One region of the Solibacillus sp. genome, then DNA from elsewhere that is predicted to be linked to it. Evidence: predicted binding sites of a transcription regulator. Region 1 holds the regulator's gene; the other holds the start of a gene.

Region 1 (16,178 bases):
ATTTTTTGATTACTCAATTTGAAAAAATATGAAACTTTTACAATTGATTACCCGTAGAATAAGAGGAAATTGAAAAGTAAGGAGGCTTTATACGATGAGTGTAAAAAGAACATTAATGTGGGTAGCGCTTATTCTAATGGGTGTCGTAGGAATTATTGTTGTAACGACATCCTGGTATACAGTAGATGAATCGGAACAGGCAGTAGTGATTACATTTGGTCAAGCGGATGAAACAATACAAGATTCAGGACTTCATTTTAAATTACCGTGGCCAATACAGTCAGTAGAGATTTTATCAAAAGAAACATACAGTTTACAGTTCGGCTATAAGCAAAACCCGGACGGTACGGTGGAAGCATTCGATAAAGAAACAAAAATGATTACAGGTGATGAAAATATTGTTCTAACAGACCTTGTTGTTCAATGGCGCATTGTTGAGCCAAAAAAATATTTATTTAGTTCACAGGAGCCGCGAACGATTTTACATAATGCGACATCCAGTGCGATTCGTTCAATCATTGGCAGCTCAACAATCGATGAGGCATTAACGGATGGTAAAGCGGATATTGAAGCGGAAACACGTGAGTTGCTTGTATCGTTAATCGATAAGTACGATATCGGTATTGGGGTTTTAGGTGTAAAGCTGCAAGATGTAGAAGTTCCGAATGAGGAAGTACGTGCAGCATTTACAGATGTTACCGATGCACGGGAGACAAAAAATACAAAGATTAACGAAGCGGAAAAGTATGAAAACCAGCGTGTAAGTGAAGCGGTTGGTGAAGCAGCGGCAATTCTTTCAAAAGCGGAAGGGGAAAAGGCTTCACGTATTGAGCAAGCGACAGGTGAAGTAGCGCTATTTAACCAGCTTTATGATGAATACCGCCTGAATAAGGATATTACACGTGAACGATTAGTGCTCGAAACATTGGAGGCAGTTTTACCGAATGCCCAAATTTATATTATGAATGATGACGGCAGCGGTACGATGAAGTACTTGCCGATTCAGCCAATGCAAACGACACCTCCTTCTACAGAAGAGAAAAAAGAAGGGAGCAAAAGTGAATGAGTAACAACAAAAATAATTTTGACGGCGATTTAGATGAGTTTGTGAAAAAACTGTTCGGCAACAAAAAAGGATCGAAAGAAGTAAAGGAAGTACCGAAGGCAAACGGTCCTGATCAACAAGTTAACAACGGTGATACAAAAGCAAAAAAAGCACCTACACCATTAAAAAAAGATAAAAAGCCGATAAATGTAAAGCAATGGGTATCTTCCGTGATAGTATTAACGGTTGTTTTTGCCGCATTAATTATCGTAATTGCGAATCTGTATATTGTAAAAGAAAATGAATATAAAGTAGTTCGCCAATTCGGGGAAGTAGTGAAGTACGAAAGTGAACCGGGACTTCATATGAAAATTCCGTTCATTCAAAGTGTGACAACTCTTCCAAGCAATTTGATGACACATGATATGACAGAAGAAGAGATCAGTACGAAAGATAAAAAGCGAATTATTATTGATAACTATACTGTTTGGCGTGTGACGGATCCGAAGGCATTAATTTCAAATGCCGGACAGTTGCTGAATGCGGAAAATCGTATGGAGGAATTCATCTATTCGGCACTTCGTACAGAGTTCGGTCAGACGGAATACGGCGATATTATTAATGAAAAAGATTCAAAACGCGGGAATATTAACGACCGTGTTACGCAACGTGTCAATGAGTTAATTGATTCAGCCAATTTCGGTATTGAAGTAATTGATGTACGTATTCGCCGTACGGATTTACCAGAGGAAAACGAGCAGTCTGTTTATACAAGAATGGTTTCGGAACGTCAATCGATTGCGCAAAAGTATCTGTCTGAAGGGGATGCGGAAAAGCGAAGTAAAGAGGCAAAAACGGATCAGGAAGTACAGGTAACACTTGCGAAAGCAAATAAAGAGGCCTCTGTCATCCGAGCAGAAGGTGAAGCACAGGCTGCACAAATCTATAATGCCGCTTACTCGAAAGACCCGGAATTCTACAGTTTATTCAGAACGTTAGAATCATACAAGAAAACAATCGGCAATGAGACAATGATTATTATCCCGTCAGACTCGCCATATGCTAAACTGTTATCCGGACAATTAGATTAAAAAATGTGAAAGTCATTTGGAATGAAACCATTCTAAATGGCTTTTTCCTCGTGTGGAAAAAATTACATTATTTAACTTCATTAAATTTTCAAATTATATTATTGGAAACTATTATTTTACTGTTATACTATAGTATAGTTAGTTCAAATAGGGGGAGTGGCGAAGTTTGAGTAAAGTAATACAGAATTGTTTAATCGCATTTATTATGGCAACATCTGTGACGGCGCTTTTTTATCAATCCAATATTAATTTCGTGAAGGTGGAAATTTTTCATATACCAATTTTGTTTATTGCTATTTTAGTATTAAGTTCGTTCATTGCAGAAGATGTACGTGATTCGTTCAAGAAAGTTCTATGGTTTGAAAAACGCGAAGATAAGCGTCCGATCTGGCAAGTTGGTATTGGTGCGATCTTTTATTTCACGCAAATCGGATTCGTAGAAGTTTTTGCGCGCGGGTTAATGCCATACGATTTAGGCGGCATGCCGATGTATGTTATCATTCCATTTTTAAATGCCTTTTTATTAACGGTTATTTTTGAAGAAATTTTCTATGAAGAAAAACGCGAAGTCGTGAAAAACTATAAATTTAAAAAGTTAAAGTAAAGATTCCAGGCTCCTAGAAATAGGGGCCTTTTTGTTTGCCTAAAAAATCTGTCGAACACCACATTAAATATTGGCAATTCATGTGAACAATCGCTAAAGTAGAAAGAGAACATATAATCGTACCGAACATCATTCAGCGAATGTTTTAACAACTGCTAAGTGAAGTTGGTGCCAACGGCGGATGTTACAGATTCGTTTTATGAGTACTTTGCGCAAGCACATAGCAGAATCTGGACGCAATGAAGCCAAGGCGAAATTGATCTATATAAATGGAGGAACTTGCATGACAAAACAAAAATTGCTTTTATTAGATGGAAACTCATTAGCTTATCGTGCCTTTTTTGCATTGCCTTTGCTGACGAACGACAGTGGGATTCATACAAATGCGACTTACGGATTTACGACGATGCTGCAAAAAATTATCGGTGAGGAAAATCCGACACAAATGCTTGTTGCGTTTGATGCCGGAAAAACCACTTTTCGTCATGAATCTTTCGGTGAATATAAAGGGGGCCGTCAAAAAACCCCGCCAGAGCTTTCCGAACAATTCCCTTATATTCGCAAGCTGATCGATGCATATAAGATTAAACGCTATGAGCTGGAAATGTACGAAGCGGATGACATTATTGGAACGTTAGCGAAACAGGCTGCTGGACAAGGGATAGAAGTTATCGTTGTTTCAGGAGATAAGGATTTAACGCAGCTCGCAACAGAGGATGTTACTGTATATATTACCCGAAAAGGGATTACGGATATTGAAAAATATACACCTGCCCATATTGAAGAAAAGTATGGACTGACACCAGAGCAAATTATCGATATGAAAGGGCTTATGGGCGATCAATCGGATAATATTCCTGGAGTTCCAGGCGTTGGTGAAAAAACAGCGATTAAATTATTGAAGGAACACGGTACAATAGAAAAACTATATGAAGCGATGGATTCATTGAAAGCATCGAAAATGAAAGAAAAGCTGGTAGATAATGAAGAAATGGCACACTTATCAAAAAAGCTTGCGACAATTCATACAGATGCACCGCTTAAAATTACAATTGATGAATTAGCTTATACAGGTCCGGATGAGGAAGCACTTCTTGATGTATGGCAGGAGCTTGGGTTTAAATCTTTAATCGAAAAAAGCGATTTTGAAGCAGTAGAAACTGAACAAGCTGAGCTAGTATTTGAAAATGTGCAGCCTATTACAACTGACATGCTCAAAGATACGATGGCTGTTCACCTGGAGTTGGAAAATGAACATTACCATAGCTGTAATGCCCTCGGTTTAGCATTGTCGGATGGGGACCGTACTGTTTATACAGCGATTGAGAATGTTGTTGATAATGCGGAGTTAAAAGCATGGCTTCAAGATGAAACCAAGAAAAAATATGTTGCCGACAGTAAGGCGACACAAGCAATGCTCCATCGTTTAGGGATCGAGCTAAAAGGTGTGGAGTTCGATTTATTGTTAGCTTCGTACATTTTAAAGCCGTCGATTTCAGGTGATGATGTTGCAACACTTGCAAAAGAATTCGGTTATCAGGATGTACAATCCAATGAAGCGATTTACGGAAAAGGGGCAAAGTGGATTGTTCCTGGTGCAGATCATGTAGCAGAACATGTAAGCCGAAAAGCAGTAGCAGTATGGAAGCTGCAGCCAGTTTTAGAGCAAACACTGAAAGAAAATGAACAGTTTGAATTATATAAAGAGCTGGAGCTGCCGCTTGCACATATTTTAGGGAAAATGGAGAGCGAAGGGATAACAGTCAATATCGATACATTACGTCAAATGGGTGATGAACTGAAGACAAAGCTCGAAGTAATGGAAGCGACAATTTATGAACTGGCAGGCGAGAAATTCAATATTAATTCACCGAAACAGCTTGGTGTCATTTTATTTGATAAACTAGGCTTACCTGTCATCAAAAAGACGAAAACGGGTTATTCGACAGCAGCCGATGTGCTTGAAAAACTGCAGTCCGAGCATGATATTGTAAAGCATATTCTGGAATACCGAACACTCGCGAAACTAAAGTCAACTTATATTGAAGGGTTGATTAAAGAGGTACATGAAGCGGATTCCAAAGTGCATACTCGTTTCCAACAGGCATTAACATCAACGGGACGTTTAAGCTCAACAAACCCGAATTTACAGAATATCCCGATTCGTTTGGAAGAAGGGCGCAAAATTCGAAAGGCATTTGTTCCTTCGAAAAAAGATTGGATTCTGTTTGCTGCAGACTATTCTCAAATCGAGCTGCGCGTATTAGCACATATGTGCGGTGATGATGCGCTTGTAGAGGCATTCCAGCAAGGAATGGACATCCATACACGTACGGCAATGGATGTGTTCAATCTTGAAAATCCGGATGATGTGACAAGCTTAATGCGTCGCACAGCCAAAGCTGTTAACTTTGGCATTGTATACGGGATTAGCGATTATGGCTTATCACAAAGCCTTGATATTACACGCAAAGAAGCGGCAATTTTTATCGAAAACTACTTGCAAAGCTTCCCGGGTGTAAAAAACTATATGGATACAAGTATTGAAGAGGCCAAGAAAGCCGGCTTCGTTACAACGATTTTAAATCGCCGCCGCTACTTGCCGGACATCACAAGCTCGAACTTCAATTTAAGAAGTTTTGCGGAGCGTACAGCGATGAACACACCGATCCAAGGAAGTGCCGCGGATATTATTAAAAAAGCAATGATTGACATGAATGCACGCCTTGAAGAAGAAGGATTACAGACGAAGCTATTATTACAAGTACACGATGAGCTGATTTTTGAAGCACCAAAAGAAGAAGTTGAAATTTTAGAACGTATCGTACCTGAAGTTATGGAAAATGCAATTAAGTTAAGCGTGCCGTTAAAGGTTGAGTTTTCATATGGTCCTACATGGTACGATGCGAAATAAGGAGTACCATTTATGCCTGAATTACCAGAAGTAGAAGGGGTCGTACGTGATTTACGGCCTATCGTAGAAGGGAAGACAATTGAATCTGTCTCTTTATCCGATGTCGTTTATACATCGCATGAAGCAGGTAAACAGGCGATTGTAAAAAACGCAAAGCCTTCTCAATTTGAACTGTTAGTACGCGATATGACAATCGATAAATTGGAGCGCAGATCGAAATATATATTCTTTCATCTTAAGAAAAATGATGAACGTTTTATTTTAGTGAATCATTTAGGGATGAGTGGAGCATGGTTTGTAGTTAATGATGTGCTGGAGATTACGGAAGAAAAATTCCGGAAGCATATTCATGCGATATTCACATTGGCAAGCGGAGAATTGCTTGTCTATGCCGATATCCGCCGTTTTGGTGAATTACGCTTTATTAAAGAAATTGACGATCATCCGCCATTGTTAAAAATGGCGCCGGAGCCCTTTGATGAAATCGCATGTGATTTTTTCCTCATGCAAAGTGAAAAGCCGAAATTCGCAAAAAAACCGATTAAAGAAGTTATCATGGATGGTCAGGTGATTTCTGGTTGCGGCAATATATATGCAACCGAAGCATTGTTCAAAATGCTTATTCATCCCGGGAAGATAACGAATGAGTTAAGTCGTGAGCAAAAGACGAAGCTCTTTCACGTAATCTGTGATGTATTGCAGGAAAGCATTGATTCGGGCGGATCGACAATTTCAGATTACCGGAGTATTAATGGTGGTGCAGGTACGATGCAGCATCGACTGAAAATGTATGGAAAAAAGCAATGTGTTGTATGTGAAACAAATACAGAGTCGCTCGTAATCGCGGGCAGAACATCAACATATTGTCCGCAATGTCAAAAGTAAAGGGGAATTGCTGTGATTATTGGTTTAACGGGTAGTATTGCCAGCGGGAAGAGCACAGTTGCAAAAATGATTGAGTCTTACGGATTGCCGATCGTTGATGCAGATGTAGTAGCACGACAAGTAGTCGAGCCCGGCACACCGACATTAAAAAAAATTGCAGAAGCATTTGGACCGGAAGTCATTGCACATGATGGTTCAATGGACCGTGCAAAAGTGGGAAGTATTATATTTCATAATGAGGAAATGCGTAAAACTTTAAATAGCATCATACATCCGGCTATTCGTGAAGAAATGCTGCGTCAGCGTGATGAATTTATCTCGTTTGGCGAAAAAAATATTTTCATGGATATTCCGCTGCTATTCGAAAGCAAGCTGGAACATTTCGTTGAAAAAATTATTGTAGTTTCTGTAAAAAGAGAAGTGCAGCTGCAGCGCTTAATGGAACGGAACGGCTTATCGGTAGAAGAAGCAAATGCCCGTATTGCGACACAGATCCCGGTCATTGAAAAAGAACAGTTAGCTGATGCGGTTATTCATAACAATGGCACGCTGGAAGATACAGCAATTCAGCTACAAAATGTTTTGTATGAGTGGAACGTGCTGAAGTAAAATAAAACCTCAACCATTTTTAATAAAGTTGGTTGAGGTTTTTGTTTTGAGGGTATGTATTATCTGAAAATAACAAATTTAATTAAGTGGATTAAATATGTTCAACTTTTTCGAGTATGTGTTATACTAATCAACGAATAAATAAAACGAATGAATCGTACTTTTAGGAGGATTTAAATAATATGACAGTTTCTATTGCAATTAATGGTTTTGGCCGCATTGGTCGTATGGTGTTCCGACAAGCAATGATGCGCGGTGACGTGAATATCGTAGCAGTGAACGCAAGCTATCCATCTGAAACGTTAGCACATTTAATAAAGTATGACACAAATCATGGTGTTTTCCCTGGAACTGTTGAAGCAGTCGAAGGTGCTTTAATTGTAAACGGCAAACGTGTTGAATTAGTTAGTGAACGTGATCCTTTAAAATTACCATGGGCTCAGATGGGCGTAGATATCGTAATCGAAGCTACTGGTAAATTCAATGACCGTGAAAAAGCAGCAAAACACATTGAAGCTGGCGCGAAAAAAGTTATTTTAACTGCTCCTGGTAAAAACGAAGATATTACGGTTGTTTTAGGTGTAAATGACGATAAATTGGATTTATCAAAGCATGATGTCATTTCAAATGCATCTTGTACAACAAACTGTTTAGCTCCTGTAGCAAAAGTATTAAACGATGAGTTCGGTATTGTAAACGGTTTAATGACAACAGTTCACGCTTATACGAACGATCAAAACAACATCGATAATCCTCATAAAGATTTACGTCGTGCACGTAACTGCGGATCATCTATTATCCCGACTTCAACTGGTGCAGCCAAAGCATTACGTCTTGTGTTACCGGAATTGGATGGAAAAATCCACGGCATGGCATTACGTGTGCCAACACCAAACGTTTCTTTAGTTGATTTAGTTGTAGATGTAGAAAAAGACGTAACAGTAGAAGAAGTAAATGCAGCATTTAAAGCGGCAGCTGAAGGCAAAATGAATGGTATTTTAAACTTCTCTATGGAGCCATTAGTATCTTCTGACTACAATACAACAACATACTCATCTACTGTAGACGGTTTAACTACGATTGTATTAGGTGACCGTAAAGTAAAGGTAATCGCCTGGTATGATAATGAGTGGGGTTACTCTGCTCGAGTAGTAGACTTAACAAAGAAAATTGCAAATGAATTAGCAGCAGTAAATGCATAATTATTGCTTCATCAAATGTGACGGATCACTTTAAAAAGGCATAAACATACGCCTTAATGACACAGAAAGAACCTTTTGCGGAAAGTAAATCATTTTTGCAAAAGGCTTTTTCTATTGTGTGAAGCAACAATGCACTATATAATTGAATGACTTTCCATTGGAAAATTTCAACGCGCGTGAAGCACTATTTCAAGCGCGTTGTTTTTGTTATAATAGAATTAAACTAACTTTTAGGAGAAATTATTATATGAGATGTCCAGCTTGTCAATACAATGGGACACGCGTTGTAGACTCAAGACCTGTTGATGATAATAAAGAAATTCGCAGACGTCGTGAATGTGAATCATGCGCCTTTCGCTTTACGACATTTGAAAAAATTGAGGAAACCCCGTTAATCGTTGTGAAAAAGGATGGTTCACGCGAGGAGTTTAGCCGTGAAAAAGTATTGCGTGGTCTAATACGAGCATGCGAAAAAAGGCCGGTTGCATTAGAACAATTAGAAGAGATTGTTTTATCGATCGAAAAAGAATTGCGCCGATTAGGCAATGCAGAAGTACGCTCGGAAGATGTCGGGGAGATGGTAATGGACCGACTTGCGAAAATTGATGAAGTGGCCTATGTACGCTTCGCATCTGTTTACCGACAATTTAAAGATATTACTGTATTTATCGAGGAACTGAAAGAAATCATGACCCGTCAGTCAAATGACAAATAAGTGCTAGGAGGGATAGATGGTAATGATGAATCAGCTAAATCCATATGACCATTGTGAAATTCATTGCCCTCAAACTATCACTAGTGAGCATCAGCTTGCATTGCAATTATGCTATCAGCCGATTATCGGTGTTGAAGCTACGGCATTATACTTAAAGTTATGGGTTGAAACACAACAACACGAAAAAGCAACTTGTTTTCATAGCAACCTGCTCGATTCATTAAGTTTTAAACCGAAGCAATTACTGGAAGCAAGAATTGTATTAGAAGCAATTGGTTTAGTGAAGTCATTTGAGAAGATGATGGACTCATATAAATCGATGAAGTATATTTTATATCCACCATTGACTGGCCATGACTTCTTTGACGATTCGATTCTTTCTGTAGCGCTTTTACGGAAAATCGGCCGCGAACAATATGAATCATTACGAGATAAATTATCGAAACATGATATTTCCCTAAATGGATACAAAGATGTAACATGCAGCTTTAATGATGCATTTGTTGCAATAACAGAAACTGAGCTAAAGCAAGTAATGCAGGAAAATACAGGTTCGGTAAACGAACGTTCGAAAATGTCGTACCCGTTTGAGTATGACTTATTTGATTTTAAAAGCTTCATGATGGGGATGAGCCAAAACTTAATCCCAAGTAAATTATTTACACTGGACATTAAGATTGCCATTGCTAAATTAGCGTTTATGTATAATTTCTCTGTGACGGATATGCAAAGAATAGTGTTATTGGCATGGGATACAGATGAAGGACTTACGAAAAAAGAGCTTGAAAAACGTTGTGAAGAATACTACCAGCTGAACGTAGGTGCCGCAAAGCCGAAACTGATTAAAAAACAGGACATTTTCCGTTCGGTTGAAGTAATCAATACCGCTCCTGCAAAAACACAGCAAAATATTAATGATAAAGAAGGGTTAATCGAGTATTTAGAAAAAACCTCACCGATTGAAGTTTTCCAAAAATTTAATGGTTATTTGCCTCCGGAATCCGTTGTAATGGAATTTAATAATTTCATTAGAAAAGGGGTTTCTTACGGCACATTGAATGTTTTGATTCATTATATTTCTATGAGTGACGAATTAAATTATAATAAAAACTTTATGAAAGTAGTCATGAATAACTGGCTGAAAAAAGGTGCAAAAACAGCTGAAAATACAATGGAAATCGCAAAGGTTGAACATAGTTACCGTGATCGTAAATCGAAAAACTTATCGCAAATTACGGTTACGAAAAACGATTTGAATAAAGTTGAAGAAAATAATAACTCGAAAACCGATTCTCCTGATTCAGCGCTCGTTGATTATAAAAATTCTACACCTTATCAGTATTTGCTGATTTTGACTCATGGTGAAGAACCGTTTTCAGGGCATGTAAAAATAGCAGAATCGCTTTACAGTTCTTATGATATCCCGATAGAAGTGGCGAACGTCATCATACGTCATGTGTGGGATTCGACAAAAGGCAACTTGCCGGAATCGTTTGTAGAAGCATTGGCATCTGAAATCCGGTATAATCAAATAAAAACAGCCGAACAAGCATTGGACTATATTGAAAAGCGAAATGAACGCAATCTTATTAAAGTGACAGAAGATTATTTAACGGTAGATGATCAGTCGATTCACTATGATAAAACGGTTCCTTATTATTTCCTGAAATCACTTTATAAAGGGAAGAAGCCGGTTAAATTTATTGTCGATTTAGCCGAGGAACTCGTATTGCAGCAAGGCCTTTCAGTAGGTGCGGTCAATGTGCTAATGGAATATGCCTATAATGAGAGCAATGGGAAACTAACGAAAAACTTTGTGCAGTCTATCGCCGGTAACTGGATGTTAAACCCTCCGGCAAACGCTTTAGAAGCTCTTCGCATTGTAGAAGAAAGCGATGGATCTCAATTGAAGGCATCTAAAATTACGATGGATACACCGCTTGCATTTAAAGTTACAGTAAAAGATATGTCAAAATGGATTCCGGCGTTCGATGAAACATTGCCATATGATTTCATGAAAAATTTACTTAACGGTAAAGAACCGGTTGAAATGTTAGTAAAGCAAGTGGATGACCTTGTATTAAAACACGGAATTAAAGTCGGTGTTGTCAATGCCATTCTTGAATTTATATTAACGAATAAAACGAGCCGTTTTGGACGTAACCAAATTCAGACTCTTGCATTGAATATGCAGCTGAAAAACATCTTATTGGCTAAAGATGCACTTGCTTACATTGAATCGAATTATAAAGAAAATAAAGTAGATGTGAAAATTACCGAGCAGGATTTACCGAAATATTATCCAGGGGATTATGTGTTTACACCAGAATTGGCCCGCTATGAAAAAGCGACGCCTTACGTTTTCACAAAAGAGTTAAACGATGGTCATGAGCCGTTTGCGTATGTTGTAGCAACAGCGGAAAAATTGATTCTGCATTACAAGATGATCCCGGCTGTCGTCAATTACATGCTAGAGTATGTAATGGAAAAAACAGAAGGTGCATTGCCAGAAAAATATATTAACAGTGTCGCAAATACATGGCGAAACAATAAAATTCAGACGATTAATCAAGCGAAGATCTATACTGAAATGCAAGATAAGAAAAACAAACAGCGCGGGGCAAGAAAAGTTGGCGTTGTTCCGGATTGGTTTAAAGAAAAAGATCAAGAACCTGTTCAACAAGCTAATTCCAACAATACTCAAAACCAACTTGATTTTGAAGAGCGGCGCAAAAAATTATTAGAGCAATTAAATAGTGATTAAAAAGCAGGTGAGTACGATCGAACCAATAAAAGATTCGCTCAATAAAATAAATATCCCATCATTTGAGCAAAAATATAATGAATTAAAAAACCGGGTTCTTACACATCCAAGTGTAAAACAGTTTATGAATGACCATAATATGACGGAAAACTCGGCTGTTATTCAATATGGCATGACAACTCTTTTTGAATTTGTTGAGCAAAAGCACACTTGCTGTGGAGCCGGTTCTACATCGCACTGTCAAAATTTCTATAAAGGCCATGTTCCGCAATTAATGCTTTCGAATGGTCAAATTAATATTATTTACCGCAAGTGCGAACAAATGATAAAAGAAGATGACCAGCGTGAACTAGCTTCAATGATGAAGACGATGTATATGCCAAAGGATGTTCTGAAGGCAGACTTTAATGAAATGGATATGAATGATAACTCCCGTATGGCTGCGACACAGTTTATGGTTGAATTCAGGAAGCAATACCGCGAGACGAAAGAGCTTCCTGCAAAAGGGCTGTATTTATACGGAACATTCGGTGTTGGGAAAACCTATATTTTAGGTGCCATCGCAAATGCTTTGTCGAAAGAACGTATTCAAACTTTATTAGTATATATGCCGGAATTCATCCGTGAATTAAAGTCGGCTGTAACAGAAGGATCGATTGAACAGAAAATCGACTTTGTAAAAAAAGTACCGGTACTAATGCTCGATGATGTAGGCTCAGAGCCGATTTCTACTTGGACAAGAGATGAAATTATCGGGTCGATCCTGCATTACCGTATGGCGGAAAAATTGCCGACATTTATCTCTTCAAACTTCAATTACAAACAGTTGGAGGAACAATGGTCCGTAACTGAACATGGGGCAATTGATGAAATGAAATCGGGCCGTATTTTACAACGAGTACAAGCATTAACAACTCCGCTTGAAATTACAGGAACAAACCGCAGAAAATAAAATATTAAAAGTTTTGTTATTCAATATTGCATTTCTGCAAAATCGAGCGTATACTTTGTACGTAAATAAACAATAAATGCATTGAAAAGGACAACAAGTTTAACGAACTGGCTTTTAGAGAGGGAAGACACGGCTGCAAGCTTCCTAGCACAAGCGTTATACTTTACTACCTTGGAGCAGTGACGGGGCCAATCCGTCATCGTTTCTCAGTACGTTAACTGACCGAGAGCTTCTGATTCGTATAAACGAAGAAGGAAGAAGGGTGGCACCACGAGCATACAGCATCGTCCCTTTGTTGGGACGGTGCTTTTTATTTTGCCTAAAAGTGCCGAAAGAATTTTATAAAAGCGACGGCATTTTATCACTTGCAAATATTTTAAAGGAGGACAACAACATGTCAGAAATGATCAAATTAACATTCCCGGATGGCGCAGTAAAGGAATTCGCCAAGGGAACATCTACATTGGACGTTGCAGGCTCAATCAGCCCGGGTCTTAAAAAATCAACTTTAGCCGGTAAGATCAACGGCACATTAATCGATGCAAAAACAGGAATCGAACAAGATGGCGCAATCGAAATCATTACAAACAAATCGGAGGAAGCATTAGAAATTCTTCGTCACTCAACTGCCCACTTAACTGCACAGGCAGTAAAACGTCTATACCCGGATGCGAAATTAGGTATCGGTCCAGTTATCGATTCAGGCTTCTACTATGACATCGATTCACCAACGCCGATTACTGCAGAAGATTTACCGGCAATCGAAAAAGAAATGAAAAAAATCATTTCTGAAAACATCGAAATCGAGCGCAAAAAAGTTTCTCGTGATGAAGCACAGAAAATTTACGAGGAAGTCGGCGACGAGTATAAATTAGAACTACTTGAAGCAATTCCAGCAGATGATCAAGTATCAATCTACTACCAAGGCGATTTCTTTGACCTTTGCCGTGGTGTACACGTACCATCTACAGGCAAATTAAAAGAGTTCAAACTATTATCATTAGCTGGTGCTTACTGGCGCGGTAACTCAGACAACAAAATGCTGCAACGTATTTACGGTACTGCATTCTTCACAAAAGACGAGTTGAAACATCACCTTCAAATGCTTGAAGAAGCTAAAGAACGTGATCACCGTAAAATCGGTAAAGAATTGGACTTGTTCATGACTAGCCAAACAGTTGGTCAAGGTTTACCGCTTTGGTTACCAAACGGTGCGACAATCCGTCGAACTATTGAACGCTACATCGTAGACAAAGAATTATCTTTAGGCTACAAGCACGTTTATACACCAGTGCTTGGCTCGAAAAAGTTATACGAAACGTCAGGACACTGGGAGCACTATCAAGACGGCATGTTCCCTCCAATGGAAATGGACAATGAAACACTTGTTTTACGTCCAATGAACTGTCCTCACCATATGATGGTATTCAAAAACGGTCTGCACTCTTACCGTCACTTACCAATCCGTATCGCGGAACTTGGAACAATGCACCGTTATGAAATGAGTGGTGCGGTATCTGGTCTGCAACGTGTACGCGGGATGACTTTAAATGATGCGCACATTTTCGTACGTCCGGACCAAATTAAAGCTGAATTCAAAAAAGTAGTGGAACTGATTTTAGAAGTATATAAAGACTTTGATCTTAAAGACTTCTCATTCCGTCTTTCTTACCGTGATCCGAACAATACAGAGAAATACTTTGATGACGATCAAATGTGGGAAACTGCACAGGCTATGTTAAAAGAAGCGATGGATGAGCTTGGATATGACTACTTCATTGCTGAAGATGAAGCAGCATTCTATGGTCCAAAACTAGACGTTCAAGTAAAAACAGCAATTGGTAAAGAGGAAACTTTGTCGACAGCACAACTTGACTTCTTATTGCCACAACGTTTCGATCTTTCTTACATTGGTGAAGATGGTCAGCCGCAACGCCCAGTTGTTATCCACCGTGGTGTTGTATCGACAATGGAACGTTTTGTAGCATTCTTGATTGAAGAATACAAAGGGGCATTCCCAACATGGTTGGCACCGGTGCAAGCAACAATTATTCCTGTATCAAATGCAGTGCATTATGATTATGCACGCGAAGTACAAGAAAAATTAGCAGCAGCTGGTATTCGTGTGGAAATGGATGACCGTGAAGAAAAACTAGGTTACAAAATCCGTGAAGCACAAATGCAAAAAATTCCGTACATGCTTGTACTTGGAGATAAAGAAGTAGCAGAAAATGCGGTAAATATCCGCCGTTACGGTTCAAAGGATTCAGAAACAATCAGCTTTGAACAGTTCCTTGCAGATATTACAGCAGAAGTGAAGAAATAATAAGAAGAAGGCGTCCCGTATTATGTGGGGCGCCTTTTTTGCTACTATATAATAGAAGTAATGAAAGGTAGTTCTTTATTTTATATTACAACTTTTTGTCGACATCGATATCATGGTGTAAAGTTGTTGGCGGTACGGCTGGGTTCGGTACTTGTCCCATTGGTGCCGGGTTATCCAAGAATACAAATTCACCAGTTCCGTCTGGTGCTGTCCCTTGTGCCCACGGACCATTTTTAGATGCGGTACCTTCTGATAAGCTCCATAACTCATAGGCATGCGGCTGTGCTTCCAGCTCGTCTTCCGGTGCGAATGAAGCAGGAACGACGAAGCCTTTCTTTTCTTCAAGTTCTTTAATAGCTGCCATCCACTGATATTGGTGATAACGGTCACGTGCCAGCATTTTTCTGAATACAGTACGTACACCTTCATCTTTTGTCATATGGTATAAACGCGCAACTTGTAAACGGCCTTGTGATTCGGCATTTAAGTTTGCACGGAAATCTGCTAGAAGATTACCACTCGCTGCAATATAACCGGCATTCCATGGTACACCGTTAGAGTCTTTTGGAGTAGCTCCTAGACCACTAACAATTAAATGTTGCGGATTAATGCCACCCATAATCGAATCCATCATCGGATCTTGCGCAATTTTTTGCTGATCATCCGGTGATGCGCCATCAAGTAATTGGCTTATTAAGGAACAAAGCATTTCAACGTGACCGATTTCCTCCGTCCCGATATCCATCAATAAATCCTTGTATTTTTCTTCACCACGACAGTTCCAACCTTGGAACAGATATTGCATCATGACACTCATTTCACCGAACTGACCGCCAAGAACTTCCTGGATTTGTTTCGCTAATAATGGATCTGGTCTTTCTACTTTTACCTCAAATTGTAATTCTTTTTGATGTCTGAACATGTTTAAGATTCCTCCTATCGATAAAATGTGGGTCCTTAATTAGATACCACGAATTTTTCAAGTAAAACCTGATAATGAAAATTAATATCATTGATTTTAAAAGAAAAAGAGAAACAATAAAATTAATCATATAAAAATGCTTGACGTTA
Region 2 (16,178 bases), on a different contig from region 1:
AGCAGCAATTGTTGATCTTTGGAACAAAATTTTGGAAGCAGGAAAAGACAAAGGTGTAGTAGCTGCAGGTTTAGGAGCACGTGATACACTTCGCTTTGAAGCTTGCCTACCATTATATGGCCAAGAGATTTCAAAAGATATTTCACCACTGGAAGCGGGCATTGGCTTTGCAGTGAAGTTGGCGAAAGATCCGCAATTTATCGGTCAGCGAGCATTAATTGACCAAAAAGAAAATGGCCTAACACGTAAATCTATAGGTATCGAGATGATTGATAAAGGTATTCCTCGTCATGGCTATAAAGTATTTAAAGATGGCGAAGAGATTGGCTTTGTAACTACCGGAACTCAGTCACCAATGACAAAGCGCAATATCGGTCTAGCTTTAATCGACGCAAATTTCACAGAAGTTGGAACTGAATTAGAAATTGAAGTACGAAAAAATAGAGCAAAAGCAGTTGTTGTAGAAACTCCATTTTACAAACGTGCAAAATAAAGTGAAACTTCAATCAGTGGGGTCTTCATCCCCCTAGATTGATAGTTGAACCAATCTGCTGCCTTTCGAGGAAGATAAATTACTACCCGTTAATGCGGGATTAAACTTTTGAAAAGAGGGTTAACAATGAAACATCGTTATTTACCAATGACGGAACAAGATAAACAAGAAATGTTAGACCGTATCGGGGTTGCGACAATTGATGAGCTTTTCGAGGATATTCCTGAGAAAGTTCGCTTCCAAGGAAGCTACAATATTAAACCTGCAAAGTCAGAAGCTGCTTTAATGAAGGAACTGGCACAACTCGCTTCAAAAAATAAAGATACAGCAAGCAATGTTTCGTTTTTAGGTGCTGGTGTCTACAATCACTATAAACCGGTAATTGTCGATCACGTTATTTCACGTTCGGAATTCTATACTGCGTACACACCATATCAGCCGGAAATTTCTCAAGGTGAACTTCAAGCGATTTTTGAATTCCAGACGATGATCGCAGAATTGACAGGCATGGATATTGCAAACTCTTCTATGTATGATGGCGGTACGGCATTGGCAGAAGCGGGTATGCTTGCTGCAGGTCATACACGTCGTGGTAAATTACTTGTTTCAGGGACTGTACATCCGGAGTATCAAGATGTTGTGAAAATGTATGCAACAGGACAATCAATTGAAGTCGTTACAATTCCTGCAAAAGACGGTGTGACAGACATCGAAGCACTAAAAGACTTAATTGATGATCAAACAGCTGGTGTAATCGTTCAATATCCGAACTTCTTTGGTCAAGTTGAAAACCTACAGCCGCTTGCAGACATTACACATGATGCAAAAGGATTATTTATCGTATCTGCAAACCCGTTAGCTCTTGGCGTTTTAACACCTCCTGGAAAATTAGGGGCAGATATTACTGTTGGGGATGCACAAGTATTCGGAATTGCTGAAGCATTCGGTGGTCCACACTGTGGTTATTTCGCTGTAACGAATAAGTTAATGCGTAAAGTACCGGGCCGTCTTGTTGGGGAAACAGTAGACCAAGATGGACGTCGTGGTTATGTATTGACATTGCAAGCACGTGAGCAGCACATTCGTCGTGACAAAGCGACATCTAATATTTGTTCTAACCAGGCATTGCTGGCACTTGCTTCTTCAGTAGCAATGACAGCCCTTGGAAAACAAGGTATGCAGGAAATGGCGAAACAAAATATCGTGAAGACACGCTTTGCTAAAAATGCTTTTGAAGCAGCTGGTTTTGAAGTTGCTTATCAAGGTGCACACTTCAACGAAATCGTAGTAAATACAAAGCATAATGTGACAATGCTAAACAAAGCATTAATCGAAAAAGGGATTATCGGCGGATTTGACTTAGGTCGTGTTTATCCACAATTAGAAAATCATGCACTCATTGCTGTTACGGAAATCCGTACAAAAGAAGAAATCGAGCAATTAGTTGCAGAAATGGGGGCTTACAATGCATAACGAAAACCAATCACTCATTTTCGAAATTACAAAACCAGGTCGTGTCGGCTACAACTTAGAGCCATTGGATGTTCCTGATTTTGATCTAGAAGAACTTCTGCCGAAAGAGTTAGTACGCCAAGAAGCGGCTGAACTGCCGGAAGTTGCAGAATTAGATATTATGCGTCACTATACAGCACTTTCAAAACGTAACCACGGTGTGGATTCAGGCTTCTACCCGCTTGGTTCTTGTACGATGAAATACAATCCGAAAATCAATGAAACGGTTGCACGCTATGCTGGTTTTGCCAATGTTCACCCATTACAAGATGAGTCAACAGTACAAGGTGCAATGGAATTATTATATGACCTGCAAACATCCCTTCAAGAAATTACAGGTATGGATGAAGTAACATTACAGCCGGCAGCAGGCGCACATGGTGAATGGACAGCATTAATGATGATCCGAGCATTCCATGAGGCAAATGGGGAAGGTCACCGTAACAAAGTAATCGTACCGGACTCAGCTCACGGTACAAACCCGGCTTCTGCTACAGTTGCAGGTTTTGAAACAATCACAATCAAATCAGGTGAAGACGGCTTAGTTGATCTTGAAGATTTACGCCGTGTTGTCGGTCCTGATACAGCAGCGCTTATGCTGACAAACCCGAACACTTTAGGCTTATTCGAAGAAAATATTTTAGAAATGGCTGAAATCGTGCACGGTGTCGGCGGTAAGGTTTACTATGACGGCGCGAACTTAAACGCTGTTATGAGTAAAGCACGTCCTGGCGACATGGGCTTTGACTGTGTTCACTTAAACTTACACAAAACATTTACAGGTCCACACGGTGGTGGTGGTCCGGGTTCAGGTCCAGTCGGGGTAAAAGCGGATTTAATCCCATTCCTGCCTAAACCAGTATTAGTGAAAAAAGAAGATGGTACATTCCACTTCGATTACAACCGTCCACAATCAATCGGTCGTGTAAAACCTTACTACGGAAACTTCGGCATTAATGTCCGTGCATATACGTATATCCGATCAATGGGACCAGATGGCTTAAAGGCTGTAACAGAATATGCTGTACTAAATGCAAACTACATGATGCGCCGTCTGGAAGAGCATTTTGATTTACCGTACGACCGTCATTGTAAGCATGAATTCGTGCTATCAGGCCGTCGTCAGAAAAAATTAGGTGTTCGTACATTGGATATAGCAAAACGCCTTCTTGATTTTGGCTACCATCCACCAACAGTATACTTCCCATTAAATGTGGAAGAGGGTATTATGATCGAGCCAACAGAAACAGAATCAAAAGAGACATTGGATGCATTCTGTGATGCAATGATTCAAATTGCTCAAGAAACAATCGATAACCCATCAATCGTACAAGAAGCACCACATACAACGGTAATCAGCCGTTTAGATGAAACGCGTGCTGCACGTACACCGGTATTACGTTATACAAAAAAAGAAAAAGTAACAATTTCATAAATTGTGACAAAAAGGTCAGAGTTGTTTTCTGACCTTTTTTCTATGAGTAAGGTTAGACTTCTAACGTGTCACTATATAATAGTAGGAACTGCTGATATTCAGACTATTTCAATTCGTTGGGCAGGTGAATGAAAATTAAAAAGCCCTCTACGATGTAGAGAACTTTTAGAATTAGTTTTTCGATTTAACTTTACCTGTCCAAGTTTTGAAACCACCTTGTAATTGGAACAGTTGGCTATAGCCTTTTTTCTTTAATGTCAGCGCTGCTCGTGCACTACGACCAGAGTTTTGGCAATAAAGGTATACAGGCAGGTCTGGACGGATTTCTTTATGACGTGTATTAAGTTGCGTCATCGGAATGTTTCGAGCACCTAAGATGTGTCCCGCTTCAAATTCTTTAGGTTCGCGTAAATCGATTAATTGTGCTTTACGGTAGCCTTCAATAAATTGCTCCTGTGTTAAATTTGTTACGGATTTTTTCAAGCGCATAGAGTTGATTACTACGTAAGCAACGATTACTACTAAAATTACTAGAATCGTATATAAAATTGTCACTGCGATATTGCCCCTTTCTTTCTGTACTATCTATTATAAGAGATGAACTAGAGTTAGTCGAGCGAGTTTGTTAAAATGAATTGGTGGAGGCGAAAAATTGTGAAAAAACAATGGTATTTTATAAATTCGGGTCCATGCAGCCCGGCCTATAACATGGCACTGGATGAAGCATTGCTGGATTGGCATAGCCAAGGGGAAATCCCGCCGGTTATTCGTTTTTATGAGTGGAATCCTGCAACATTATCAATCGGTTATTTCCAGCAAGTACATAAAGATATTAATTTAGAAGCTGTAAAAAAGCAAAACTTAGGTTTCATCCGTCGACCTACAGGTGGACGTGCCGTTTTACATGACCAGGAGCTTACATATTCAGTGATTGTGTCAGAGAGCTACCCAAATATGCCGGAAACCGTTACAGAGGCATATCGTGTCATTAGCGAAGGAATTTTACAAGGGTTCCGTCTTTTAGGACTGGACGCTTATTTTAGTGTGCCGGAGACGAAGGAACAACTGGATGATCTGAAGAAACCGAAGAGCGCGGTATGTTTTGATGCGCCGAGCTGGTATGAGCTTGTGGTTGAAGGGAAAAAAGTAGCGGGCAGTGCGCAAACACGTCAAAAAGGTGTAATTTTGCAGCATGGCGCCATTTTACTTGATCTGAACGAAGAACTGCTGCTATCGGTATTTAATTTTGCTACGGCTGAGGCTAAAGAAAAAATGCGGAAAAAGTTACCCGAAAAAGCGGTTGCGATGAATCAGTTTGTCGACACACCATTCACAGTCGAGCAATGTGTAGACGCATTTTCTAAAGGATTTGAAATAGCTTTGAACATAGAACTAATTCCTTATGTATTAACAGAGCAGCAAACTCAATATGTAGAACAATTGATGCAAAATAAATATTTGACAGATGAATGGAATTTCAAAAAATAGATTACGAACGTGTGTTTTTATTTTTTGCAAAAAAATTTTTATACCCGAAACGTTGATATAGATGGATTCAACAAAAACAAAAAAAAATCAACCCCTTGTTTGAAAAAAAGATTTATTGTAATCTTTTTTAAGTGAAATTATATAACCCAACATATAGAATGGTATTTAATAAATTAGCACAATATATGGTATAAAATGTGTTTAGTTTACATTCGTGAAGGGAACCTTAAAATTATTAAATCGTTCAAAGGGGGCTTACGCGGTGGCAAGTGTTTTAGAACAATCCATCCAAGTCAATCAATTAAATCAAGATATTGAGCAATTTCCTCAAGTGCACCCGATCACACCGGATATGCATATTACGCATAAAGGTGTATCTCGTCTTGTAATGATTGACCGTTATTCTTTTAAAGATACGGAAAAGAAAACATTAAAAACAGGGGATTTTGTTGTTTTGACAGTTAAACAAGATCCTAAATTCCCGGCGCGTGGACTTGGCATTATTCATTCGATTAATCAGGAAAAGAAAACCGCCCTTATTAAAATTGACGAAGATTACCGTCATGTATTAGAAGGCGAAGAACAAGAGACAGGTATTATCGAACGGTCATTGGATATTATTGAAAAGCCGCTCGAAATTTTTTATGAGCAAATTGCGAAGCGTAATGCGACAGGCTTAGCCTCAGTTGAAAAAACAGAAGAAAAGCGCAAGGAATGGTTCGGGAAGTTTTACGAAGAGCTTGTGTCGATGAACTTTATCCCTGCAGGACGTGTAATTTACGGAGCAGGTTCAGAAACAGAAGTAACATTCTTCAACTGTTATGTAATGCCATTTGTAGCCGATTCCCGTGAAGGCATCAGTGATCACCGCAAGCAAGTAATGGAAATTATGAGCCGTGGTGGTGGTGTTGGTACGAACGGTTCGACACTTCGCCCTCGCAATACATTGGCACGCGGTGTAAACGGTAAATCAAGCGGATCAGTAAGCTGGCTAGATGATATTGCCAAACTGACACATCTTGTTGAGCAAGGTGGATCGAGACGTGGAGCCCAAATGATTATGCTGGCAGATTGGCATCCGGATATTGTGGAGTTTATCATTTCAAAAATGCAAAATCCGCGTATTCTGCGTTATTTGATCGAGAATACAGCAGACGAAACAATTATTCGTCTTGCAAAAGAAAAATTAAAATTCAAGCCTTTAACACAGCAGGAAGATGCGATGTATCAAGGCATTGTGAACTATAAAAATATTGAAGGTTTTGGCGGATTTAACGAAGCGATTATTCGTGACGCTGAAACAAAGCTGCGTGATGGCGGAACGTATTCAGTCCATAATCCGGATTTCCTGACAGGCGCTAATATTTCGGTTACATTAACAAAAGAGTTTATGGATGCTGTAGAAAACGATCAGGACTTCGAATTGCGCTTCCCGGATGTAGAGAACTACACTCCGGCTCAAATGCTGGATTACAATGAAAAATGGCATGAAGTTGGCGATGTTCGCGAGTGGGAGAAACTTGGTTACCCGGTTCGTACGTACCGCACTATCAAAGCAAAAGAACTGTGGAATTTAATCAATGTCTGCGCAACATATGCAGCAGAACCGGGGATTTTCTTCATTGATAACGCCAACGACATGACAAACGCAAAAGCGTACGGTCAGAAAGTTGTTGCGACAAATCCGTGCGGAGAACAACCATTAGCACCATATTCCGTTTGTAACTTAGCTGCTGTTAACCTGGCGAAGTTTGCAAACAAAGAAACGAAAACAGTTGATTTTGAAGCGTTACGCAAAACGGTAAAAGTTGGCGTACGTATGCAGGACAATGTTATCGATGCAACACCGTACTTCCTGGAAGAAAATAAAAAGCAGGCACTAGGTGAACGTCGAGTTGGTCTTGGTGTAATGGGTCTTGCCGATTTGTTAATCTACTGTGAAAAAGAATACGGTTCTGAAGAAGGCAATGCACTAGTAGATGAAATCTTCAAGACAATTGCGGTTGCAGCGTATGAAGAGTCCGTTGAACTGGCAACAGAGCGAGGCAGCTTCCCGTTCCTTGAAGGACAAACAGAAGCTGAAACAGCACGTTTACGTGAAGCATTCATTAACACAGGCTTCATGAAAAAAATGCCACAGCAGATTCGCGAAAATATTGTGGCAAACGGTATTCGTAACTCGCATTTATTGACGGTGGCGCCAACTGGATCCACAGGTACAATGGTCGGAGTTGCAACAGGGCTTGAACCTTACTTCAGCTTCACTTACTATCGTTCAGGTCGTCTAGGGAAGTTTATTGAAGTAAAAGCTGAAATTGTAAAAGAGTATTTAGATGCGAACCCGGGTGTGGATGAGAATAATTTACCGGACTGGTTCAAATCATCAATGGAACTTTCTGCTGAAGCACATGCAGATGTTCAATGTATCATTCAGAACTGGATTGATTCATCAATTTCGAAAACAGTAAACGCACCAAAAGGCTATGGAGTAGAGCAAGTACAAAAAGTGTACGAGCGTCTATACCGTGGCGGTGCTAAAGGTGGTACAGTGTATGTCGATGGATCTCGTGATACACAAGTATTAACTTTAAAAGCTGAAGAAGCAAATTCAGATGAGCAATTAGAGTTTGAAGAATTAAAACAATCGGAAGACCAAGTTAAACGTCAAGTGGTGTTAGTGGATACAATTAAACCATTAACAGATACTGACGTGACAATTGGTTCTGAAGTTGGCAATACATGCCCGGTTTGCCGTCAAGGTACGGTGGAAGAAATGGGCGGCTGCAACACATGTACAAACTGCGGTGCGCAGCTGAAATGCGGTTTATAAAATAAAGAAACGCAACCCATATAATATGGGTTGCGTTTTGCTTTTTGGAAAGATACTCACCACACTCACCCTAAAAACGTAACCGGCCGGTAGCAGGACTTACTAATGGCCATGCACGTACGTCGATTTTTTTAGAGAAGTGCAGGATCGGCTGATCATTTTCCAAAATAATTCCTTGCTTGGACAGCGTTGTATTAAGGGTGATTTCACCTTCTGCTTGTTGTAAAATCCATGGGTGGTGCAAAATATCACAGCGCACCGGGACACCTGAAGCATTTAATGTGTAGAAGCAGTAACGCTCTGCCATCCATTCTTCAAATGATCCTTTTACCGCGATAAACGGTTCGGAAACGGGATTATAGCGGGCCGCGAATACAATGTCTGATTGATCGCGCCTTTTGCTTTCAAACAGTACGGTATCTCCTAAATTTTTAATTTCCATCTTAGCGTAATGATACGGTAAATGGAAAAATGTCCGGGCACCTTTTACAGCCGGCCAATTATCCGCATCTAAACTGAAAAAATAAATGCCCGGTTTTCCATCAATCGTTACATAGGTGCGCACATTAAGTTCAGGAAATTCAGCGGTACCTGGAACTGGCGGCAATCCTCGAAGCCTCACACCGGACATGCGAAACGGGACAATCCCAACCCAGCACACACCGTCATATGCATCTAATTCCATCGCATTTGGAACTAACTTCCGTAAAACCTCATATTTAACGGGATAATGGGCGAATAACAAGTCACTCCACGTTTGTTTCATCCCCCAAGGTAAATTCGGCAGTCGCCAAGGACGATGACTGTCATCCCATCTGTTTTCTTTTATGTTTAGGAGCTCCACCACAGATAGTCACTTCCTTCACATCTATTGTATTTGATAAAATTTCTTGAACCGGATTAAAACCGTTCACGGATTTGTTTTTTCCGCATCCATTGGGTAGCAACCCATTTCTCGCCTCGTATTACTGGCTCACCGCTATGAAGGGTAAGTTCATTTAATTTTTGATTATTGTAGAAATATTCAAAGTAGACCGCTGAACCTCTCTCCGGTACAGTTACGATACCCAAATTAGGAAACGTTGTAACGCCTCCTTCTTCCACATTATTTAAGTAGACTACTAACGTGCTAATGCGATTATTACTGCTTGAAGGGTGATTTGGACCGAAGAAATCAAAGTGTGCCTTGAATTCCTGACCGGGTTCGTAATGTAAAACTTGTAGACCCTCGGCATGTTCGATTGGAAGATGCATCAGGCTGCTAATACGTTTTTCGATTACTGAAATAAGCGGATTTTCATTTTCCTCAAAAAACATACCACTGCTCGTACGAATCGGACTTACTTCTTTTTTTGCTAATTTGGATCTTTCCAAACGCGAAGAAGCACAATCGATTAAATTCTGACATTCCTCATCACTTAAAACATTCGAAAACTTTACAATGAGCGGTTCTTCATTAAGAACTTCTGCTGTTATCGTACGATTGTCAAGTGAATAAACAGATTGAATAGGTAAAATCGAAACTTCTGTTGTCATATGTTATATCCTTCCGCAATTGCTTCAAAGTTAGTACAAAAACATTACTCTCACTTTTTATGTAGGATAAGAATGTATTTCTACTTCGATACATATTATACCATTTAATTGAATTTAATGGTATTTAAGTAATGGGGTAATAATAAAAAAAAATTATGACTGATTCCTAAGTGCTAGTATTTGTAAGTTTTAACTAGCAATTAAGATTGATAAGAAGAAGTTATGGATTTACATAAATAACCTATTATTTTGTTTATGTCTTATTTAAAGTAAAATAATGGAATAAGAGTGAGCTATGGAGGAGGAAAGCAAATGATTATTGGATTACACCATGCACAAATAACAATTCCCCAAGGTACTGAGGAAGCAGGGAAAAATTTTTATTGCAAAGTTTTAGGTTTAAATGAAATTTCAAAACCTTCTGCACTGCAGGGGCGAGGGGGCTTTTGGCTGCAAGTAGGAAATCAGGAAGTGCATGTAGGAACAGAAGATGGCTTTAATCGGCTCACTACTAAAGCGCATCTCGCCTACGAAGTTGAAGATATTTCCTATTGGAGAAAAGTATTGTTGGAAAATGAGATCGAGATTTTGGACTCCGTACCTATTCCTAATTATGAACGGTTTGAGCTTAGAGACCCTTTCGGAAATAGAGTTGAGATGATTCAACAAATCTAATTTATTGCAGTCTATTCTTATTGTCCACATCAGAATTTGATAATAGCCCAATGATTTCTTTATTCTGCGAACGTATGTCTTTGAGGATTCTTTCAATTGCCAATGTGGTAAAGGTAATGACGATTAGTAACGCAAATATTAGAAAGCCCATTTTTGTAACCCCCTATTCTCAAAATAGTTTTTCAAACATTATATCAATGTTAAGTAGAATAGTTAATTATTTCTAATAACCTCCGTCTAATTAATGCTGGTAAATTTATCGGAAATCGCGTATCATTGTATGGTAGTTTTAAACTATCAGGTATATCCTGCAAATATATTGAATGATAGGTGAAAAAAATGAATTATCAAGTATTATTGTATTATCATTACACAACGATTGAAGATCCTGCTGCTTTTTCAGAAGAGCATTTAGCTGCATGTAAGGAAATTGGTTTAAAAGGTCGTATTTTAGTTGCCCGTGAAGGGATTAACGGTACGGTTTCAGGTACGATTGAGCAAACACAAAGCTATATCGATATGATGGAAGCACATCCATTGTTCAAAGGGATTGTTTTCAAAATCGATCCAGCAGAAGGCCATGCGTTCAAAAAAATGCATGTACGTCCACGTCCAGAGCTTGTACACTTAGGCTTGGAAGAAGATGTGAACCCGCATGAATTAACAGGTCGCTATTTATCTCCAGAGCAATTCCTGGAAGAGATGAAAGACGAAAATACAGTCGTACTAGATGTACGAAACACATATGAATATGATGTCGGTCACTTCCGCGGCGCAATTCGTCCAGAAGTAAAGAATTTCCGTGATACACCGCAATGGGTACGTGAAAACCGTGAACTGTTCGAAGGTAAAAATGTATTAACATATTGTACAGGCGGAATCCGCTGTGAAAAATTCTCAGGCTGGATGAAGCGCGAAGGTTTCGGTGATGTTGGTCAATTACATGGCGGCGTTGCAACATACGGTAAAGATCCGGTTGCTAAAGGTCAGCTATGGGATGGTCAAATGTACGTATTCGATGAGCGTCTGACAGTGCCGATTAACCAGGTGGAACACGTGATTGTTGGACGTGACCACTTTGATGGAACACCATGTGAACGCTACATTAATTGTGCTAACCCTGAATGTAATGAGCAAATCATTGCATCAGAGGAAAACGAAGCGAAGCATTTAGGTGGCTGTACAATCGAATGTACAAAACATGAACGCAATCGCTATATCGTCCGTCATAACTTAACGGTAGAGCAAGTACAACAAGCGATTGAATTATTAGAAGCTGAAGCTACAGTAAAATAGATTTTAAAATGCATCTCTCAATAGGGATGCATTTTTCTTTTTTGTAAAAAAACATCCTTTTGTAAATTCAATGTAAATAGATTTTTCTAAATATTCATTGCGAATTGCCGATTTTCTGTATTTCTTACATTGTTCAATAAAGATTTGAACATAATATCGGCATATTTCCTTTTCCTTTATAAATAAATTATTAAATTCCTCATAGAAATCCCTCATATTTGTTAAATAATCTCTTAAATATTTACAATTTACACTCATTAATTTAAATTTTCTGATTTAACTGAATGATCTTACATAATAAAAAGACCATTTCTTCATAATTTACATAAGGTTTACATGTTTAATACATGATATTAATTTTATGAATGTATTGTTAAGGCAGGTAGAAAACATTCATGTTGATGGAGGATTGAAGTATGTTGAAAAAAACATGTTACTTCATTGGGTTAACAATTCTAATGGTAGTATTAGCAGCTTGCAGTAATGAAGATTCTACGGAGTCATCTTCTGGCGGCGGAGACTTAGTAACGATTTCAGGTTCTACATCAGTTGGACCTTTAGCAGAGAAATTAGCAGCAAAATATGAAGAAACAGAAGACGTTAAAATTGAAATAAATCAAATTGGTTCATCAGCAGGAATTACAAATGCGATTAACGATGTCTCACAAATTGGGATGTCATCTCGTGATCTGAAGCAGGAAGAAATCGACTCCGGTATTCAAGAGTTGGTCATTGCTTATGACGGGATTGTAGTTGTTGCACACCCATCAAACCCAGTTAAAGATTTAACGATGGAACAAGTGAAACAAATCTTCACAGGTGAAATCACTAACTGGAAAGAAGTAGGCGGTAAAGATATGGAAATCGTCGTTGTTTCACGTGAGGACGGATCAGGTTCCCGTGATGCATTCCAGGAAATCGTCGACTATGAATCAGGACAATTGATTCGTAATGCAATTGTAGCAAGCGGAAACGGAAATATTAAAACAACGGTTGCAATGAATAAGCATGCGATAGGATTCATCTCATTCGAATATATCGATGAAACTGTTTCAGCAATGGACATTAATGGAGTAAAGGCAGAAGCGGGCAATGTATTGGAAGGTAAATATAAATTATCTCGTCCATTCCTATTTGTTTATAAAGAGAACGTTCCGGAAGCAGCAACAAAGTTTATGGATTTCATTTTAACTGCTGATGGACAAGAGATTGTGGAAGAAGCAGGAGCGATTCCATTAACGAAATAATTAGTGCTGGAGGATAAATTTGTGAATACACAAAACAGAAACGAAGTAGAACAGCAAATAAGCAAAGGCAATAAGCGAAAATACTTTTTAGAAAGCTTATCATCGAAAATATTTTTAGCATGTGCGCTTCTATCGGTAGTGAGCTTACTACTAATCGTAGGATTCGTATTTTATAAAGGTGCAAACCCATTCGTAACAGGCGGTTATAGCTTCTTCGACTTCCTTTTTGGCAGTGATTGGGTACCATCAGAAGATAAATTCGGTATTTTCCCGATGATTGTTGCATCAATTTACGCAACGATCGGAGCACTTGTAATCGGGGTGCCAATCGGGTTATTAACAGCGATTTTCTTGGCGGAGATTGCGCCGAAATCAGTAGCTAAAATCGTATCACCGGCAATTCAGCTGTTGGCTGGTATTCCGTCAGTATTATACGGGGTATTCGGTTTAGCGATTATCGTTCCGTTTTTACAGGATAATCTTGGATTAGCACGTGGACAAAGTTTAATCGCAGTCATTTTAGTACTGGCGATTATGATGTTACCGACAATTGTAACAGTTGCCGAAACTGCGATTCGTGCAGTGCCGAAAACATATCGTGAAGGTTCACTTGCTTTAGGTGTTTCACAAATAGGAACAATCTTTAAAGTTGTTGTACCGGCTGCGAAATCAGGTATTATGGCAGCTATCGTTCTTGGATTAGGCCGTGCATTAGGCGAAACGATGGCCGTAATTTTAGTTGCAGGTAACTCACTGATTATCCCGACAAGCCTGACAGACAGTGTACGTCCATTGACGACAAACATTGCGCTTGAAATGGGCTATGCAGCAGGAACACATCAGGAAATGCTGTTTGCAACAGGGATTGTATTATTCTCATTCATCTTAATATTAAACTTTGTATTAGCACGTATTACAGCGAAGGGGGCTCAGTAACATGCGACAATTTAAAGACAATATGTTTCGCGGCTTACTTTGGGGTTCCGCATTTGTATCAGTAGCCGTATTAGTTGTAATCGTTGGCTATATTTTCTATAAAGGTTTTTCATATATCAGTTTGGATTTCATATTCGGTGATTATTCGCCAACAGGTGGCGGCGGGATTTTCCCGATGATTGTCACAACAATTTTAACGATAGTCATTTCACTTTTAATCGCAACGCCAATCGGAATCTTGGCTGCCGTTTATTTACATGAGTATGCAAAACAAGGACGTCTTGTACGCATCATTCGCTATGCGACAGAAAGTTTAACAGGGATTCCATCGATTATATATGGTTTATTCGGTGCCGTATTCTTCGTAGTGATTTTGAAGTTGGGGATGTCGATTATCGCAGCATCATTAACATTAACGATTATCGTATTACCGGTCATTATACGTACGACAGAAGAAGCATTGAAAACAGTGCCGGCAACATATCGTGAAGGTTCTCTGGCACTAGGAACAACAAAACTGCAAACATTAATTAAAGTTATTTTGCCAAGTGCAATGCCGGGAATTTTATCAGGGATCATTTTATCAATCGGCCGTATTGTCGGTGAATCGGCAGCGATTTTCCTGACTGCAGGGACAGTGGCGGCAATGCCATCAAGTATTTTCTCGTCTGCACGTACATTAACGGTCCACTCGTATTTAGTGACACAGGAAGCCGGCGATATAGGCCTTGCAGCAGCAATCGGAATTGTTTTAATCGTCATTATTTTAGTATTGAATTTAACGGCAACATATATCTCGAAAAAGTTAAACAAAGCGGACTATTAAAAGGAGCGGAACCTATATGACTATGACTATTTCTAAAGCATCAATTTTTAAAACAACGACGACTTCTACGGGCGCTTTACCAACAAAAATTAAAGTGAATGATTTAAACCTTTATTATGGTGAAAAGCAAGCGTTATTCAATGTAAATCTGGACATTAAAGAAAAGGAAGTTACGGCATTGATCGGTCCTTCAGGCTGCGGTAAATCAACATTTTTACGAACATTAAACCGGATGAATGATCTGATCGACGGTGTACGCGTCATCGGGAACATTCATATCGACGGCGAAAATGTATATGAATCAAGCGATGTCATCAGACTTCGTACAAGAGTAGGGATGGTATTCCAAAAGTCGAATCTGTTCCCGATGAGCATCTATGACAATGTTGCCTATGGTCCACGTATGCAAGGAATTAAAAACAAAAAAATTCTGAATGAAATTGTAGAAGAGTCTTTACGCGGTGCAGCAATCTGGGATGAAGTAAAGGATCGTCTAAAGTCATCAGCATTAGGCCTTTCTGGCGGTCAGCAACAACGTATTTGTATCGCACGTGCAATCGCAATGAAGCCAGATGTTATTTTAATGGACGAGCCGACTTCGGCACTTGACCCGATTTCTACATTGAAAGTAGAAGAACTAATTACACAAATGAAAAAAGACTATACAATCGTTATTGTAACGCACAACATGCAACAAGCAGCGCGTATTAGCGATAAGACGGCATTCTTCTTAAATGGGGAAGTCATCGAATATGATGATACGAATGTTATTTTCTCAACGCCAAAAGATGAGCGTACAGAAGATTATGTAACAGGACGATTCGGATAAAAGGGGGATTTTGGAATGATTCGCGAAAATTTCGAAAAGAACATGCTTGAACTGCAGGATAAAATGGGTGAAATGGTCGACTTGACGGTTGTAGCGATGGAAAAGGCATTTAAAGCACTTCAGGAGCAGGATATGGTGTTGGCACTGGATGTCATTGAAGAGGACAATTACATTGATGATCTGGAAAATGAAATCAATCAAATGGCAATATGGCTGATGGCGAAAGAGCAGCCGGTAGCCCGCGACATGCGCCGAATTATCAGTGTCATCAAAATGTCGTCGGATATCGAGCGAATTGCAGACTTTGCGGTAAATACAGCAAAAGCAACGATTCGCATTAGCAAAGCTGAAACGATTTTAGATAGAACATCATTAGTCGAAATGAAAAATGTCGCGATGGATATGCTGAAAAAATCAATGAAGGCATTTATCGATGCGGATATTGCATTGGCAAAAGAAGTAGGAGAGCTTGATGATATCGTAGATCGTAATAATCATGAAAACTATGCACTTTTAACTGAGTATTTAAAAGAAAGTCCTCAAGAAATCGAGCAAACATTGCAATTGTTATTCATTAACCGCTTTGTTGAACGAGCAGCGGACCATATTACAAATATGGCGGAATCAACAGCCTACTTTATTAAAGGGCAGCTATTTGATTTAAATTAGCTTTCTTCAGCAGATTTTATGCTTAGGCAAAGCAGTACGCACAGGGACCATCTATATAGATAGAGGTTAATAGAATTTTGGTCAATTTTCATCGGGTGTTCAAATGCCTGCTGAAAGAAGTTAATGCCTCCGGCGAATGTCACAGATTCGGTAAGGGTTTCTTTACGAGAGCGCAATCCGAATCTTGGCACAATTACGCCGAGGCGTAATTGATTAGAGAAGCGGGGAATCATTAATGACGAAAAAAATATTAGTCGTTGAAGATGACGAAAATTTAGTGAATTTACTGCATATTTATTTAGTTAAGGACAGCTATGAAGTCCATAGTGTACGAACTGGAAAAGAGGCATTGGCTGCAATCCATACATTTGAACCCGATGCGATGCTGCTTGATTGGATGCTTCCG

The links. Region 1 encodes NrdR, which represses ribonucleotide reductase genes. Its sites were predicted from a motif close to AACACNATATATNGTGTT; they were not measured.
Region 2: ABS917_RS03575 (vitamin B12-dependent ribonucleotide reductase) is a predicted target of NrdR. The motif match lies at 5,104-5,121, and genes of this name have one in related genera.

What each region holds. Positions count from the first base shown of each region.
Region 1 covers NZ_JBELZM010000003.1:114,815-130,992, forward strand. Annotated here, with positions in the region: gene hflK (FtsH protease activity modulator HflK) at 95-1,066, shown strand; gene hflC (protease modulator HflC) at 1,063-2,136, shown strand; gene ABS917_RS04835 (DNA polymerase I) at 2,303-2,740, shown strand; gene polA (DNA polymerase I) at 3,024-5,654, shown strand; gene mutM (bifunctional DNA-formamidopyrimidine glycosylase/DNA-(apurinic or apyrimidinic site) lyase) at 5,667-6,539, shown strand; gene coaE (dephospho-CoA kinase) at 6,552-7,148, shown strand; gene ABS917_RS04855 (glyceraldehyde-3-phosphate dehydrogenase) at 7,331-8,350, shown strand; gene nrdR (transcriptional regulator NrdR) at 8,598-9,065, shown strand; gene ABS917_RS04865 (DnaD domain protein) at 9,088-11,829, shown strand; gene dnaI (primosomal protein DnaI) at 11,822-12,781, shown strand; gene thrS (threonine--tRNA ligase) at 13,176-15,107, shown strand; gene ABS917_RS04880 (manganese catalase) at 15,193-16,029, opposite strand.
Region 2 covers NZ_JBELZM010000002.1:281,572-297,749, forward strand. Annotated here, with positions in the region: gene gcvT (glycine cleavage system aminomethyltransferase GcvT) at 1-493, shown strand, start outside; gene gcvPA (aminomethyl-transferring glycine dehydrogenase subunit GcvPA) at 620-1,966, shown strand; gene gcvPB (aminomethyl-transferring glycine dehydrogenase subunit GcvPB) at 1,959-3,440, shown strand; gene ABS917_RS03565 (rhodanese-like domain-containing protein) at 3,612-3,995, opposite strand; gene ABS917_RS03570 (lipoate--protein ligase family protein) at 4,092-4,928, shown strand; gene ABS917_RS03575 (vitamin B12-dependent ribonucleotide reductase) at 5,191-7,758, shown strand; gene ABS917_RS03580 (YqjF family protein) at 7,829-8,605, opposite strand; gene ABS917_RS03585 (2OG-Fe(II) oxygenase) at 8,659-9,294, opposite strand; gene ABS917_RS03590 (VOC family protein) at 9,607-9,969, shown strand; gene trhO (oxygen-dependent tRNA uridine(34) hydroxylase TrhO) at 10,309-11,265, shown strand; gene ABS917_RS03600 (phosphate ABC transporter substrate-binding protein) at 11,682-12,512, shown strand; gene pstC (phosphate ABC transporter permease subunit PstC) at 12,534-13,448, shown strand; gene pstA (phosphate ABC transporter permease PstA) at 13,450-14,274, shown strand; gene pstB (phosphate ABC transporter ATP-binding protein PstB) at 14,297-15,103, shown strand; gene phoU (phosphate signaling complex protein PhoU) at 15,119-15,772, shown strand; gene ABS917_RS03625 (response regulator transcription factor) at 16,008-16,178, shown strand, end outside.